3 regions of the Mesorhizobium sp. B2-8-3 genome follow, and region 1 is predicted to be linked to each of the others. Evidence: predicted binding sites of a transcription regulator. Region 1 holds the regulator's gene; each other region holds the start of a gene.

Region 1 (4,973 bases):
TGCCTTCATCGAGCGCCTTCTGCACCGCCGGGCCGATTGCCGAGGCATCCTGCGCCAGGATGATCAGCGCGTTGGCGCCTTGCGAGATCAGGCTTTCGACGTCGGTCAGCTGCTTGCCCGGATTGGACTGCGCGTCGGCCGAGATGTACTTGTCGCCGGCGGCCTCAATGGCGGCCTTCATCGCCGCTTCGTCGGTCTTCCAGCGCTCTTCCTGGAAATTCGACCACGACACGCCGATCACCTTGTCCTTCGCCTCGGCGACCGACGCCAGCGTCAGCGACATGGCAACGCCCGCCAGAATGGCGGCTGCGAATTTCTTCATGATATCCTCCCTGCGCCTGTGCGGCGCGACCCAGACTGGCCCGAAGGCCGGCATAGAGGCTTTTTTTCGAGCCTCAAAAAAATAGTGATCCAGCAAAACGACGCTGTCAACTGCGATTCTGATGGGTTTTGATGGGTCAGGGCATTTTTTTCGACATCCGCAATAAATAATGACACAGGCTGCGGCTTCTGCCACTATCCCTAGCATGTCACCGACAGGCCATGGCATCATCATCACAAGGCCGCGATGACTGGGAGGACGTGCGAGACGATGTCGGTCGGAATCCGTCACGACGATTTGCGCCGGCGCAACCGCGCCATGGTGATTTCGGCCGTGCGCCGCGCCGGCCAGCCCTCGCGCACGGAGATTGCTGCCACCACCGGGCTCAGCCACTCGACCATTTCGGCGATCTCCGCCGATCTGATCCAGGAAGGCATTCTCACCGAAAGCAAGGCCAGCGAGCCGACGGCGTTGAAACGCGGCCGGCCGCAGATCGGTCTGGCGCTGAACCCCGAAGCCGCCGCGGTGCTGACCGTGGTGCTGTCGCTGAACTTCCTGTCGGTCGCCGTGATCGATTATGCCGGCCAGGTGGTTGCCGAGGAGCAGCAGCGCCTCGACACGCTTGTCATGCCCCGCGACGAGCTGATCGGCGAATGCATGGCGATCGTGCGGCGCCGGCTGGGGGATCCCGACCTCGACGTGGGCAGCGTCGCCCGCATCGCCATGGGCATTCAAGGCATCACCGATTCCCATTCACGCGCCATGCTGTGGTCGCCGATCACGCCGCTGACCGACATCCCTTTCGCCGACCTCCTCGAAAGGGAATTCGGTATTCCCGCCACCATGGAGAACGACTGCAACATGATGGCGGTGGCGCTGCAATGGCGCGATCCCGAGCGCTATCGCGACGACTTCATCGCCATCCTGCTCTCGCACGGTATCGGCATGGGCCTTGTGCTGAAGGGCGCGCTGTTCAGCGGCACGCATTCCTCCGGCGGCGAGTTCGGCCATATGATCCATCGTCCGGGCGGCGCGCTTTGCCGCTGCGGCCGCCGCGGCTGCGTCGAGGCCTATGCCGGCAATTACGCGATCTGGCGCAGCGCCATGGGAATAAGCGAGGACGCCACCCCGACCGACGTCGGCGACGCCGATATGCGCGCGCTGGCCGCGAAAGCCCGGCAGGAGGACGGACCCGAACGGGAGGCTTATCGCCGGGCCGGCGAAGCGCTCGGTTTCGGCCTCGGCAGCCTGTTCGCCCTCATCGACCCGGCGCCTGTCGCCATGGTCGGCGTAAGCGCGGCCGCCTTCGACCTGATCGAGCCGGCGCTGCGAGAGGCGATCGCCCAGACCGCCGGCGGCCAGCACTCGGAATCGATCTCCTTCGACACCGAGCCGAACGAACTGCCGCTTATCCGCGAAGGCTGCGCCATGCGCGCGCTGACCTTCGTCGATCAGGAGATTTTCGCGCCGGGGGTGCAGGCCAGAGCGGGGGCCGGGAAGAACGTGGCCTGAGCGAACATGGCGCTGAAGCCGCGAATCGCACCAACGTTGGAGATTGGCCGAAGCCACCGCGACTTCGTCATTCCAGGGCGGAGCAAGGAGCGAAGCGACGCGCGCAGACCCTGGAATCCATGCCGTTACCTCGATCGTAGGGTGCAGCGGTGCAGAGTTCTGCGCCATAGCGGCGCGTGGAAGTCACGGCATGGATCCTCGGGTCTGCGCTGCGTCGCTACGCTCCTTGCTCCGCCCGTGGATGACGAAGCGCAAGCGTCTCGACTACCCACCAGCGTTAATGTTGGAGTGCCGATCCCGTCGGAACTTCCGCCCTCGGGACTAATCCTCCCTGATCGCGTACCCCGCCCCGCGGATGGTGCGGATGACGTCCGGCATGCGGCCGTTGTTGACCGCCTTGCGCAGGCGCCCGACATGGACGTCCACGGTGCGCTCGTCGATATAGATCGTCTCGCCCCAGACATTGTCGAGCAGCTGGCTGCGCGAGAACACGCGGCCGGGATGACGCATCATGAATTCGAGCAGGCGGAACTCGGTCGGGCCGAGCCTGATCTCGCTCTTCTTGCGGTAGACCCGGTGCGATTCGCGGTCGAGCACGATGTCGCCGACCTTGAGCACGCTGGACAGCACCTCCGGCTTGGCGCGGCGCAGCAGCGCCTTGACGCGCGCCATGAACTCCGGCGTCGAGAATGGCTTGACCAGATAGTCGTCGGCGCCGGTCGAGAGGCCGCGCACGCGGTCGCTTTCCTCGCCGCGCGCCGTCAGCATGATGATCGGCAGCCGCTCGGTCTCGGGCCGCATCCTGAGACGCCGGCAGAGCTCGATGCCGGAAACCGCCGGCACCATCCAGTCGAGCACGAGCAGGTCGGGAACGTTTTCCTGAAGGCGGATTTCGGCCTCGTCGCCGCGGGTCACCACTTCGACCTGGTAACCCTCGGATTCGAGATTGTAGCGGAGCAGCACCCCCAGCGGCTCCTCGTCCTCCACCACCATGATGCGTGGCGCGATCATTGGGGTAACCTTTTCGTCAGGCCGCCGGCGCCGACATTGCGGTCTCGTCCTGCTTCGGACGATTGGCGGGCAATTGCGTGCCGGTCAGCACATAATAGGCATTCTCGGCGATGTTGGTCACATGGTCGCCGATGCGCTCGAGGTTCTTGGCGCAGAACAGAAGATGCGTGCAAGCGGTGATGTTGCGCGGGTCTTCCATCATGTAGGTCAACAGCTCGCGGAAGACGGACGTGTATTTGACGTCGATGCGCTCGTCGTCGTTGCGAAGCTTGGCCAGCGCCGTGGCATCGCCCACCATGTATTCCTGGATCACGGCCTGGACCTGGATCAGCACCAGCTGCGCCATCGAATCGATCGAATGCGTGAGGTCGCGCGGCGCGGCGCTGACGCCGACCGAGCCGACGCGCTTGGCGATGTTCTTGGCGAGATCGCCGATGCGTTCGAGGTCGCCCGCCATGCGGATCGAGCCGACCACGTTGCGCAGGTCGTCCGCCATCGGCTGCCGCTTGGCGATCAGCGTGATGGCGCGGTCGTCGAGCTCGCGCTGACGAGCGTCCATGATGGCGTCGTCGGAGACGACGCGCTGCGCCAGCGCATTGTCGGTCTCGAGCAGCGCCCTGGTCGCACCGCCGACCATGGAGCTGGCGAGATCGCCCATGTCGTTGATGAGCCGGCTGATCTGCCTCAGATCCTCGTCGAAGGAGGCGACGGTATGTTCGGCCATGATGATGTCCTCGTATGAACTCAGCCGAAGCGGCCGGTTATGTAGTCCTGCGTGCGCTTCTCGCGAGGCGAGGTGAAGATCTTCTCGGTCCGGTCGAACTCCACCAGCTCGCCCAGATACATGAACGCCGTCTGCCGCGACACGCGCGCCGCCTGCTGCATGTTGTGGGTGACGATGACGATCGTGTAGTCGGCCTGCAACTCGTCGATCAGTTCCTCGATCTTGGCGGTCGACAGCGGATCGAGCGCCGAGGCCGGCTCGTCGAGCAGGATGACCTCGGGCTTCACCGCCACGGTGCGGGCGATGCACAGGCGCTGCTGCTGGCCGCCCGAGAGGCTGAGGCCGCTGGCGTTGAGCTTGTCCTTGACCTCGGTCCACAGCGCGGCGCGCTTCAGCGCCTGCTCGACGCGGCTATCCATCTCGGCCTTGCTGATCTTCTCATAGAGCCTGACGCCGAAGGCGATGTTCTCGTAGATCGACATCGGGAACGGCGTCGGCTTCTGGAACACCATGCCGATCTTGGTGCGCAGCAGGTTGAGGTCCTGCGAGCGGTCGAGGATGTTCTTGCCGTCGAGCAGCACCTGGCCCTCGGCGCTCTGCTTCGGATAGAGCTCGTAGATGCGGTTGAGCACGCGCAGCAGCGTCGACTTCCCGCAGCCCGACGGGCCGATGAAGGCTGTCACGCTGCGCTCGGGCAGGGACAGGTTGATGTCCTTCAGCGCCTTCGACTGGCCATAGTAGAAATTGAGGTTCTTGACCTCGATCTTGGCCTTCTCGACGGTCGTATCGGCTGCGTTCAGGTCGGTGGACAACATCGGTTTCATCTGTCCTCTCTGCGTCCGGTTAGGCTGCGGGCGATGATGCTCAGCCCGAGAACCGTCAGGGTGATTATGAGTGCGCCCGTCCAGGCCAGTTGCTGCCATTCCTCGTAAGGGCTGAGAGCGAACTGGAAGATGGTCACCGGCAGGCTGGCCATCGGCGCATTGAGATTGCTCGACCAGAACTGGTTGTTGAGCGCGGTGAAGAGAAGCGGCGCCGTCTCGCCGGAGATGCGGGCGATCGCCAGCAGGATTCCGGTGACGATGCCCGACATTGCCGCGCGGTAGGCGACGGAGCGGATCACCACCCAGCGCGGCGCGCCGATGGCGGCGCCTGCTTCGCGCAGCGCGTTGGGCACAAGGTTCAGCATGTCCTCGGTGGTGCGCACCACGACGGGGATCACCAGGATCGACAGCGCGACGGCGCCGGCAATCGCCGAGAAGTGCCCCATCGGCCGCACCATCAGCTCATAGACGAACAGGCCGATGATGATCGATGGCGCAGACAACAGGATGTCGTTGATGAAGCGCACCACCGTCGTGAGCTTCGAGAAGCGGCCATATTCGGCCATGTAGGTGCCAGCCA
Region 2 (4,973 bases), on a different contig from region 1:
GTCGCCGGCGATGCCGTTGGCCGGATGGAAGCCGGAAATGACGCCGAGCGCCGAATAATAGGCTTCCTGACGACCGGTGAGCACGCGGATCTCGGTTTTCAGAACGTCCTCGGCGCGATGGATGAAATCGGGGCCGTTGCCTGCCTCGCGCGCCGCCGCGGTGGCCAGCACATACATATGCTCGGCGCCGGCTTGATCGGAAAGCGCGCGAAAACGGCGGAATTCCTCCATCGACCGCGTCACCGCCTCGGGGTCGAGCTTGCCCGTCGAAACGATGCCGCGCCCGAGGCCGGCCAGCATCTTTTCGTTGAACAGAAGCGTGGGCGAGCGTGCCAGCCCCTCATAGACGACGAGGCGGATCGAGTTCGATCCGATGTCGATGATCGACAGCGGCCGCCGGTCCTGAAGCCGGCCCTGGGAAACTGCAATCACGCGGCGCCGTTCTTCTTGCGGCGCTTGAACTGGGCGATGCGCTTGGGCGCATGCGATTTCAGCGCGTCGCCCCGTCCGGAGAGGCTCGGATTGGTCATGAAATATTCCTGCGCGTTGAACGGTTCTTCGCCTTCCTCCAGCACAACGCGCCGGGAGGTGCCGTCAGCCAATACGTCGAAACTTTGCTGGTTGTCCATGATGTTGCCCAGCATGATCTGGCCAAGCACCTGTTCATGCACAGTTGGATTGGTGATGGGCACCAGGGTCTCGACGCGGCGGTCGAGATTGCGCGGCATCATGTCGGCCGACGAGATGTAGACGACCGCCTCGTCCGACGGCAGGCCGTGGCCGTTGCCGAAGCAGAAGATGCGGCTGTGCTCGAGGAAGCGGCCGACGATCGATTTCACCCTGATATTCTCGGAAAGACCCGGCACCTGCGGCCGCAGACAACAGATGCCGCGCACGACGAGGTCGACCTCGACGCCGGCGCGGCTGGCGTCGTAAAGCGCGTCGATGATGGTCGGATCGACCAGCGCGTTCATCTTCATCCAAATGCGCGCCGGTCGGCCTTCGCGGGCATGGACGATCTCGTCCGAGATGTGTTTCAGGATGCGGTTGCGCAGCGTGAAGGGCGATACGGCAAGGCGCATCTCCTCGGCGGGCTCGGCATAGCCGGTGATGAAATTGAAGAGCTGCGCGACATCGCGCGCGATCGTCGGGTCGGTGGTGAAGAAGGACAGGTCGGTGTAGATGCGGGCGGTAACCGGGTGGTAGTTGCCGGTGCCGAGATGCACGTAGTTGCGCAGCCGGCCATCCTCGCGGCGCACGATCAAAGACATCTTGGCGTGGGTCTTCAGCTCCAGGAAGCCGAACACGACCTGCACGCCGGCGCGTTCGAGGTCGCGCGCCCAGCGGATGTTGGCTTCCTCGTCAAAGCGCGCCTTGAGCTCGACAAGCGCCGTGACCGACTTGCCGGCCTCGGCGGCGTCGATCAGAGCGCGCACGATCGGGCTGTCGTTGGAGGTGCGGTAGAGCGTCTGCTTGATCGCCACCACTTCCGGGTCGGCGGCGGCCTGGCGCAGGAACTGCACCACCACGTCGAAGGACTCGTATGGGTGATGGACGACGATGTCCTTCTCGCGGATGGCGGCGAAGCAGTCGCCGCCATGCTCGCGGATGCGCTCGGGAAAGCGCGGATTGTAGGGCGTGAATTTGAGGTCGTCGCGCGGAATGGCGACGATCTCGGAGATCTGGTTGAGCGCCAGTGGACCGGTGAGCACGCTGATGCGGCTCGACGAGACGCCGAGCTCGCCGGCGACGAAGTCCCGCAACGCGGCCGGCATCAGCGTGTCGAACTCGATGCGGATCACCGAGCCGCGGCGGCGTCGCTTCAGCGCCGTTTCGAACAGGCGCACCAGGTCTTCCGACTCTTCCTCGACCTCGATGTCGCTGTCGCGGATGATGCGGAACGTGCCGGAGCCCTTGACCTCGTAGCCGGGGAAAAGCTTGCCGATATAGATACCGACCACTTCCTCCAGCGGAATGAAGCGGACATGGTTCTTGCGGTCGGGCAGGCGGATGAAACGCTTGAGCGCCACCGGCAAGCGCAGCAGCGCGCTCATCTCCTCGCCATTCTTGCGATGGCGCAACTGCAGGGCGATGGAAAAACCGAGATTGGGAATGAACGGAAACGGATGCGCCGGGTCGATCGACAGCGGCGTCAGCACCGGGAAAACCTGTTCCTGGAAATGCTCCTCCAGCCAGGCCTTCTCGTCCTTGGTCAGCGCATCGCGGGTGATGCTTTCGATGCCTTCCTTGTTGAGCAGGACCATCAGCGCCGAGAGGCTCTTCTGCTGGTCCTCCTGCAGACGCTCGACCTCGCGCAGCAATTGCTCGAGCTGCTGCTCGGGCGTGCGGCCGTCGGGGCTCTTCAGCGCGATGCCCTCGCGCACCTGGCCGGCAAGGCCGGCGACGCGGACCATGAAGAATTCGTCGAGATTGGCGGCCGAGATCGACAGGAAGCGGACGCGTTCGAGCAGCGGATGATGCTCGTTCAGCGATTCCTCCAGCACGCGGCGGTTGAATTGCAGCCAGGAAAATTCGCGGTTGACGAAACGGTCGGGATTGCCGCCGTCCGGGCTTGCCGCCTCGACGGTGATGAACTCGCTCTGCACAGGCTTCAGTTCGTTCATGGTTTCCCGCTCTTGGCCGCAGCCGTCCCTAGGAGGCGCCGCATATTGCCGTTCAACGACGCTCTAACATGTCTTTGTGACGCATGATCGTCACGGAATCGCTCCGACACCGGCCCCATGCGCTTAACCGGCTCAACTTATCCTCTGCCAGCCTTTTGCGACAGTTTGATTTCATCGATCTTGCAAACGGACCTGTTATGCTCCAGATGCAGACTGGTCACACCCACTGGCCGAACCCAATTGGAGACGACGATGGCAGGCGGCAGCATTCCCCATTTCCAGAACGACGCGGGCCACCCGGTCATCGAGATCGGCGTCAAGGAATTCATGTGCACCGGCGCCAATCCGCCTTTCGACCATCCGCATGTGTTCCTCGACATGGGCGACGACAATGAGAAGGTCTGCCCCTACTGCTCGACGCTCTATCGCTATTCGCCGTCGCTGAAGGCGACGGAAACGCAGCCGGCCGGCTGCCTCTATGTCGACCAGGCCGCCTGACCCTGCAGATCATGAACGACTGCTAGATCATGGCTGAAACACGGTCCCGGCAAATCGTCATCGCCGGGGCTGGCATCGCCGGGCTGACGGCGGCGCTTGCCTTTGCCGAGCGCGGCTTCCCGGTAAAATTGTTCGAGCAGGCAAAGCAACTCGAAGCGGCCGGGGCCGGCCTCCAGCTTTCCCCCAACGCGACCCGCATCCTGCGCCGGCTCGGCGTGCTCGACCGCCTGCTGCCCAACGCGATCCGGCCGCAAGCGGTGGTGCTGAAGGACGCGGGAAGCCTGCGCGAGCTGGCGCGTGTGCCGCTTGGGGAAGCCGGAGAAAAACGCTGGGGCGCGCCCTATCTGGTGGCGCACCGCGCCGACCTGCAGGCAGCGCTGATGGCCACGGCTGCGGACTGGCCAGATATAGAGCTTGTCACCGGGGCGCGCGTGAGCGGCATCGCCCTCGACCCGCAAAGCGTGACCGCGACGGTCGAGATCGACGGCAAAGCGACGAGTGTCACGGGCGGCCTGCTGATCGGAGCGGACGGTGTCTGGTCTTCGCTTCGCGCGGGGCTTGCCAGGACGGCCGGCTTTGCGGCGAGTCGCTTTTCGGGTGAGCTCGCCTGGCGCGCGACGGTCCCTGCGGAAAGTGCCGCCGGCCAGGCCTTTGCGCAAATCGGCGCCGCAAACTGCGTCACCACCTTCCTGCATCCCGGCTTCCACATGGTCGCCTATCCGGTGAGCAAGGGCCGCGCCTTCAACCTTGCGGCCTTCACCAAGGGCGAGCGCATCGCCGAAGGCTGGTCCGGTCATGCGGACCCTGCGATCCTCTCAGGCGCCATCCGAGGCACAGCGGCGGCACTGTCGAGGCTGGTGGCACTCGCCGGCCCCTGGACGGCGTTCCCCATTCACACGGTCGAGCAGCGCCGCTGGGCAACGCCGGACGGCATCGCGCTGATCGGTGACGCCGCGCATGCCATGACGCCGTTCGCGGCCCAAGGCGCGGCGATGGGAATCGAGGACGCCTCGATGCTCGCCAATCTGGTCGCCGATTTTCCGGGCGATCCAAGGCAGAGCCTGACGGTTTGGGAGAATCTCAGACGGCCGCGCGTCGAAAAAGTGCTGAAACGCGGCGCGCTCAATCGCTTGGCCTGGCATGCCAGGGGACCGGTGGCGATCGTCCGCAACCTGGTGCTGGCGACGCGGCCGGCGGAGAAGCTCGCCGCGGACTTGGACTGGCTCTATGGCTGGGAGGAGCGGAAGGTGGTCAGGCGGTAGAGCGGCAGACGACCGAATAGGCGGCGCAAAGGAACGAGGCGCTCGCCAATTGCTACCAAAGCGCGTCGCGCTGAAGCGGATTCAGGCGACGCGCTTCAGCCTTTGTTTTCATGCATGTCGTTATCGCAAAACCGCTGCACACTTTTGCGCGACATGCATTAATCATACAACCGCAACGACCACCACAGCGTCACCGGCAGCGGGTTCCACCATCCCGTGCGCAGGCCGGCGGTGCGCAGCGCAGCCGCCGTCCAGGTGTTGCAGCCGACCAGGGCGTTGAAATGGCCATTGGCTTCGTAGAAGCGGTCGAAGGTTGAATACCCAGCATTCTCGATCGCCATCGGGCCACCCGGCCCCTGCCGAAAACTCGCCGCTATATGGTCGAGCAGCGCCGCAAAATGCGCTTCGTCGATGTCGAAGCCGGCGACGGCGGGATGCTGCTCCTTGATCGCGCCGGCGACATCGACATGCATCACCGAAGCGTCGATGGTGAGCGCTTTCAACACCGGCGCGGCCTTCAGCTGCGACCATGTCGGGGTCTCCAGATAGAAGGCGCGGCCGCCCCAACCGAAGACGATGTAGCGCGCGC
Region 3 (4,973 bases), on a different contig from region 1:
GCGGATCTCGGCGGAAGCGGTGGCGTAGTCGATCGGCGAAAGATGCGCCATCGGCCTCACCCGAGCTTCGCGTGAAGTGCCGGCGCGCCGCGCAGCGTGTTTGAGACGGTGCAGATATCCTCGGCATCCGCCAGGATCCGTTCTTTCGTCGCGGCGTCGAGGTCGCCGGCGATCGTCAGGCGAATATTGAAGGTTTCCAGCCGCGACGGCTCGTCCTTCGCCTTGTCGCCGGTCACATCCGCCCTCACCTCGCCCAGCCGGTCGGCGACCCCTAGGCGGGTGGCGGCGATGCGGGCGCTGAGCACCATGCAGGCGGCTAAAGAGGCATAGAGCAGATCGAGCGGGCTGAAGCCCTGGGCGCTCACCTGCGTGACCACATCGACGGTGCCGCCGGTCGGTGTCGTGACCAGCGGCAGGCCGACCGGTGGCAGGACGGCGAGCGCGCCGGCGTTTCGGGTTCTGACTTTCAGGTCTGCCATCGCGTGGTCTCCAATTCGGAGACATTGATAGCGGACGGGAATTCACTGAGGCAATCGCCGAGGCAGGCCGTGGGCGATTGGCGTTTCCTCGCCCTCATGAAATGGGGGAGAGGTGGCTCGGCGAAGCCGAGACGGAAAGGGGGAGCGCCCTACGAAGGCTCCCTCTCCGTCCGCTTCGCGGACACCAGTTCTGAAACGCTACTTCGTCAGGTCGAGCGCCGCCGTCAGATCCCCCATCGGCGGCTGGTCGTTGTTGCGCAGCGCCTTGTCGCGGGCGACGAGGCCCGGCAGCACCGGCAGGTCGTAGCGGGCGGTGATGAAACGCAGGATCGAGGTGGTGTCGTATTGGGTGTGGTCGACCGTGCCCATCTTCGCATAGGGCGAGATGATGAAGGCCGGGATGCGGTTGCCCGGGCCCCAGCGGTCGGCCTTGGGCGGCGCGACGTGATCCCAGAAGCCGCCATTCTCGTCATAGGTGATGACGACCAGCATATGGGCCCATTGCGGGCTCTTCTCCAGATGCGAAACGAGGTCGGCCAAGTGCTGGTCGCCCGAGGTCACATCGGCATAGCCGGCATGTTCGTTGAGGTTGCCCTGCGGCTTGTAGAAGGTGACGGACGGCAGCTTGCCGTCGTCGATCGCCTTGATGAACTCCACGCCGTCAAGGCCGCCATCCTTGATGTGCTCGGCCCGCGCGGCCGTGCCCGGGGCATAGGCCGCGAAATAGTTGAAGGGCTGGTGGTGGAACTGGAAGTTCGGCACGGGCGTGGCGTTCTTGCCGTCGAGCGCCGCCTGCCAGGCGCCCGCATACCAGGCCCAGGAAATGCCCTTGAGCGAGAGCAGATCGCCGATGGTGATCTCGTGCTGCGGCGGCAGCGTGGTGGGCGCAGCCGGATCGGCAAGTGCTGCGTCGCCGCCCTCGGCCGGCTTGTTGGCGCTCGGCTGGTAAGGCGGCTGCATGGTGTTGACGGCGTAGAAGTCGGGCGTGATGGCGCCGTCATTGGCGAATTTCGGCACGCCGCCCAGCGCCGAGGCGGGCGAGTTGTCGGCCGGCTTCAGCGTCACGCCATCCGGCTCGACAACGGCGATCTGGCCCTTCACCGGGCTGGTGTCGGCATTGGGATAGTGGGGCGCGCAGGCGCAGGCGAGCATGAAGTGGTTGAGGAAGGAGCCGCCGAAGGCGCCCTGGAAGAAATTGTCCGCCAGCACGTATTTTTTGGCGATCGCCCACATTGGCAGGTTGGAGCCGTCATAGTGGCCCATGACCAGCGAGCCGGAATCGGCCCAGGCGACGAACTTGTCGTTCCGACCGCCGTCGATCTGCATCTGCTCCTGGTAGAAGCGGTGCCAGAGGTCGTGCGTGACGACGTTGGTGCCCTCGTTGAAGCCCTTGGGATCGTCGATGGCGAAGGTGGCGTTGGCCAGATGCGCGCTCTGCGCCTCCGTCACCGCCGGCGTGACGCCCTTGCCGGTCAAGCCGCCCCAGGCCGGCGGCAGTTCGGAAAGCGGCTTGCCGTCGCGGTCGAGCTGACGCGCCTGGTCGGGCGAAACGTTGGCCAGGCCGTTGGCGCCGGGGAAGCCGCCGTAGAGGTTATCGAAGCTGCGGTTCTCGGCGTAGATGACGACGACGGTGTCGATCTTGTCGTAGCCGGGAGGAGCCGCGTGGGCAGCAGCGGAGAACGATGCCAGCGCCGTGGAGGCAAGGCAAAGCGAGAGGAAGGACCGGGGGGAGAGAAAGAATCGGGTCATCGGGAAATGCCTCGTGGCTTGGGAATGGCTGGAGGACGGCAATGCAGGAACGCAACTGCATCAATGCCGAGCTACTTCGGAGCCTTGTCACCCATGTGACATTTCCGCAGTGTCCGAACACGGTTTCGTGAGCGAGAAAGCCAGTCATCAATCCGTTGCACTCGATCCTTACGTCGCGAACGAAATCGGGCGAAGGAAATCAGGGATGTCGCCACAGACGATGGGACGGAAAAATCACGCGATCACCCTTCTGGCGGCCTCGATCGTCGGCTTGACCGCGCCTGCGAGCACCGCGGAGCGGTCCGGTGTCCACCCCGGCCCGATGTCGCGCCAGGAAGCCTTCGCCCGCGCCGACGCGCTGACGGCGCTTGGGCGGCAGATGTTCCTTGACCCTTCGCTCTCCGCCTCGGGCAAGCAGGCCTGCTCGTCCTGCCACGATCCCAACCACGCCTTCGGGCCTGCCTCGGCGGCACCCATCGAGATGGGCGGAGCCAAGCTCGACCAGCCCGGCGTTCGCGCCGTGCCGTCGCTGCGCTACCTGCAGGCGGCGCCTGCCTTCACCGAGCATTTCTACGACTCCGAGGACGAAGGCGACGAGAGCGTCGACAATGGCCCGACCGGCGGCCTGACCTGGGACGGCCGCGCCGACCACGGCAAGGACCAGGCGAGGATCCCGCTGCTGTCGCCCTTCGAGATGGGCAACAAGGACGAGGCCGAGGTGGTCGCGGCGCTGCGCAAGGCGCCCTATGCCGGCGCCTTCGAGGCGGCGTTCGGCGCCGATGTGTTCGAGCACCCGCAGGATGCCTTCGACGCCGCGGTCGAAGCGCTCGGCACATTCGAGCAGAGCAGCGCCGATTTCTATCCCTATTCCAGCCGCTACGATGCTTTCCTCGCCGGCAAGGCGCAGCTCTCGGCGCAGGAATTGCGCGGCCGCATGCTGTTCGAGGACGAAGCGAAGGGCAATTGCGCGAGCTGCCACCTCAGCGAGCCCGCCAATGACGGCGAGCCGCCGCAGTTCACCGACTACGGCCTGATCGCGATCGCCGTGCCGCGCAATCCGGCGATCCCCGCCAACGCCGATTCCAATTATGTCGACCTCGGCCTGTGCGGACCGCTGCGCACCGATTTCAAAGGCCGCGCCGAATATTGCGGCCTGTTCAAGACGCCGACCCTGCGCAACGTGGCCTTGCGAAAGAGCTTCTTCCACAACGGCTATTTCCACTCGCTGCGCGAGGCGGTCGCCTTCTACGCCAGCCGCGATACGGATCCCGGGCGCTGGTATCCGAAGAGGGCGGACGGCACGGTCGACAAATTCGACGACCTGCCAAAGGCTTACTGGCCGAACCTCAACACCGACCCACCCTTCAATGGCAAAAAGCCGGGCGACAAGCCGGCGCTGAGCGACGCCGAGATCGACGACATCGTCGCCTTCCTCGGCACGCTGACCGACGCCGACCAGGCTGGGCAATAGGGCGACCGGCAGCCAAGGAGACTGGTGGATCACGGCGTGCTTGCAGCCGGAGCCGTGCTATCCACCGCAAAAGTGTGCCAATGTGAGCCACGTCATAGGAACGCCAAGTCGCGCCTGCTATATTGCCTACCTCTTCACAGATGGAGTCTGCGATGAGGTTCGTCGCGGTGCAGGAGCCGCCCGGCGGCAGTTGGGCAGTGTTCGATGCGGGCAATGGCGCGCCGGCCGAATATGCCGGCCGCGTGCTTATCGGCCTGACATCGCGCGAGGCCCGCTGGTTCGTCGCCGCGGGCAACGACCAGGCGGCTTGGCCACGACCCGGCCGGCCAGGCGCGCACCTGCGGTTGGTCAGCGGAGGCGGCTCGCCGCCGATGCGCGAAAGGCACGGCCAAACAGGCGGTTGAGAAGACGCACTGACGGATTGATTCAAGCCGGCGCGACCTCGGTGTCGCTCCTCATTGTGCCGGCGCGTAGCGGCTCACCACCATGCCGCTGGCATAGGGCTTCGAGCCGAGGAGCTTCAGCTTGGCAAAACCGCCCTTCTCGAAGATGCGGCGGCCGCTGCCCAGAACCGCCGGATTGATGAAGAGCTGGAACTCGTCGACCAAGCCGGCGGCGATCAGCGCGGCCGCAAAGCCCGCGCCGCCGAACACGGCGATGTTGCCGCCCGCGCCTTGCTTCAGCGCGTCGACCTCGCGCGGCAGGTCGCCACTGACGACGCGGGTGCGTTCCCAGCGCGAAGCCTCGAGCTTGTCGCTCGCCACAACCTTCTCAGCCTCGACGATGCATCGCGCGAAGGCATAGAAGCGATCCTTCGGGTATTTTCTCGCCGCGTTGCCCCAATGGGTCAGATACCCCTCCTCAGCCATCTTGCGGCTCAACAGGATGGTGTCGATTGTTTGGAAGACAGCGTTGAAATCCTGCTTGAGTTCTTCGTCCCAGGCATTGTCATCGCCCCATTCCCAGAGCTGCCAGCGACGATCCTCATCGGAGCCGACAAAGCCGTCGACCGACATCTGCATCTGAAGGATGAGCTTTTTCATTTTGGGTCTCCTCGCTAGGAATTTCTGCCGTGAAGGTTCAGGCGGCTCAGCGCGAACGGGCGAAAGCCTGCGCCCAGGCTTCGAAGCTGGTCGGCGTGGCGTTTTCGGCTGAGGGTGCCTCCAGCGCCCAGCGCTCGCCTCTGTTGAAGCTTGCCGCCGTTTCGCCCAGCGCATCGGCAAAACTCGCTGATATGCCGTTGGCGACCATGCCGGCCCGCGCTTCGGCGAACG

What was found. The regulator PhoB, encoded in region 1, activates phosphate uptake and scavenging genes when phosphate is short. The targets are predictions, from matches to a motif close to TGTCATNNANCTGTCAT.
Region 2: the regulator PhoB is predicted to act here: its motif matches at 2,782-2,798, upstream of FJ418_RS16620 (RNA degradosome polyphosphate kinase).
Region 3: the regulator PhoB is predicted to act here: its motif matches at 2,314-2,330, upstream of FJ418_RS28340 (acid phosphatase).

Annotation. Positions count from the first base shown of each region.
Region 1 is NZ_VFTW01000038.1:6,257-11,229, forward strand. It holds gene xylF (D-xylose ABC transporter substrate-binding protein) at 1-322, opposite strand, end outside; gene FJ418_RS30145 (ROK family protein) at 593-1,834, shown strand; gene phoB (phosphate regulon transcriptional regulator PhoB) at 2,156-2,845, opposite strand; gene phoU (phosphate signaling complex protein PhoU) at 2,862-3,569, opposite strand; gene pstB (phosphate ABC transporter ATP-binding protein PstB) at 3,590-4,393, opposite strand; gene pstA (phosphate ABC transporter permease PstA) at 4,390-4,973, opposite strand, start outside.
Region 2 is NZ_VFTW01000010.1:16,317-21,289, reverse strand. It holds gene ppx (exopolyphosphatase) at 1-432, opposite strand, end outside; gene FJ418_RS16620 (RNA degradosome polyphosphate kinase) at 429-2,624, opposite strand; gene FJ418_RS16615 (zinc-finger domain-containing protein) at 2,877-3,122, shown strand; gene FJ418_RS16610 (FAD-dependent monooxygenase) at 3,152-4,384, shown strand; gene FJ418_RS16600 (TIGR02117 family protein) at 4,543-4,973, opposite strand, start outside.
Region 3 is NZ_VFTW01000030.1:35,737-40,709, reverse strand. It holds partial or broken gene FJ418_RS28350 (hypothetical protein) at 1-51, opposite strand, end outside; gene FJ418_RS28345 (OsmC family protein) at 57-479, opposite strand; gene FJ418_RS28340 (acid phosphatase) at 678-2,228, opposite strand; gene FJ418_RS28335 (cytochrome c peroxidase) at 2,434-3,699, shown strand; gene FJ418_RS28330 (hypothetical protein) at 3,852-4,103, shown strand; gene FJ418_RS28325 (dihydrofolate reductase family protein) at 4,155-4,742, opposite strand; gene FJ418_RS28320 (NmrA family NAD(P)-binding protein) at 4,789-4,973, opposite strand, start outside.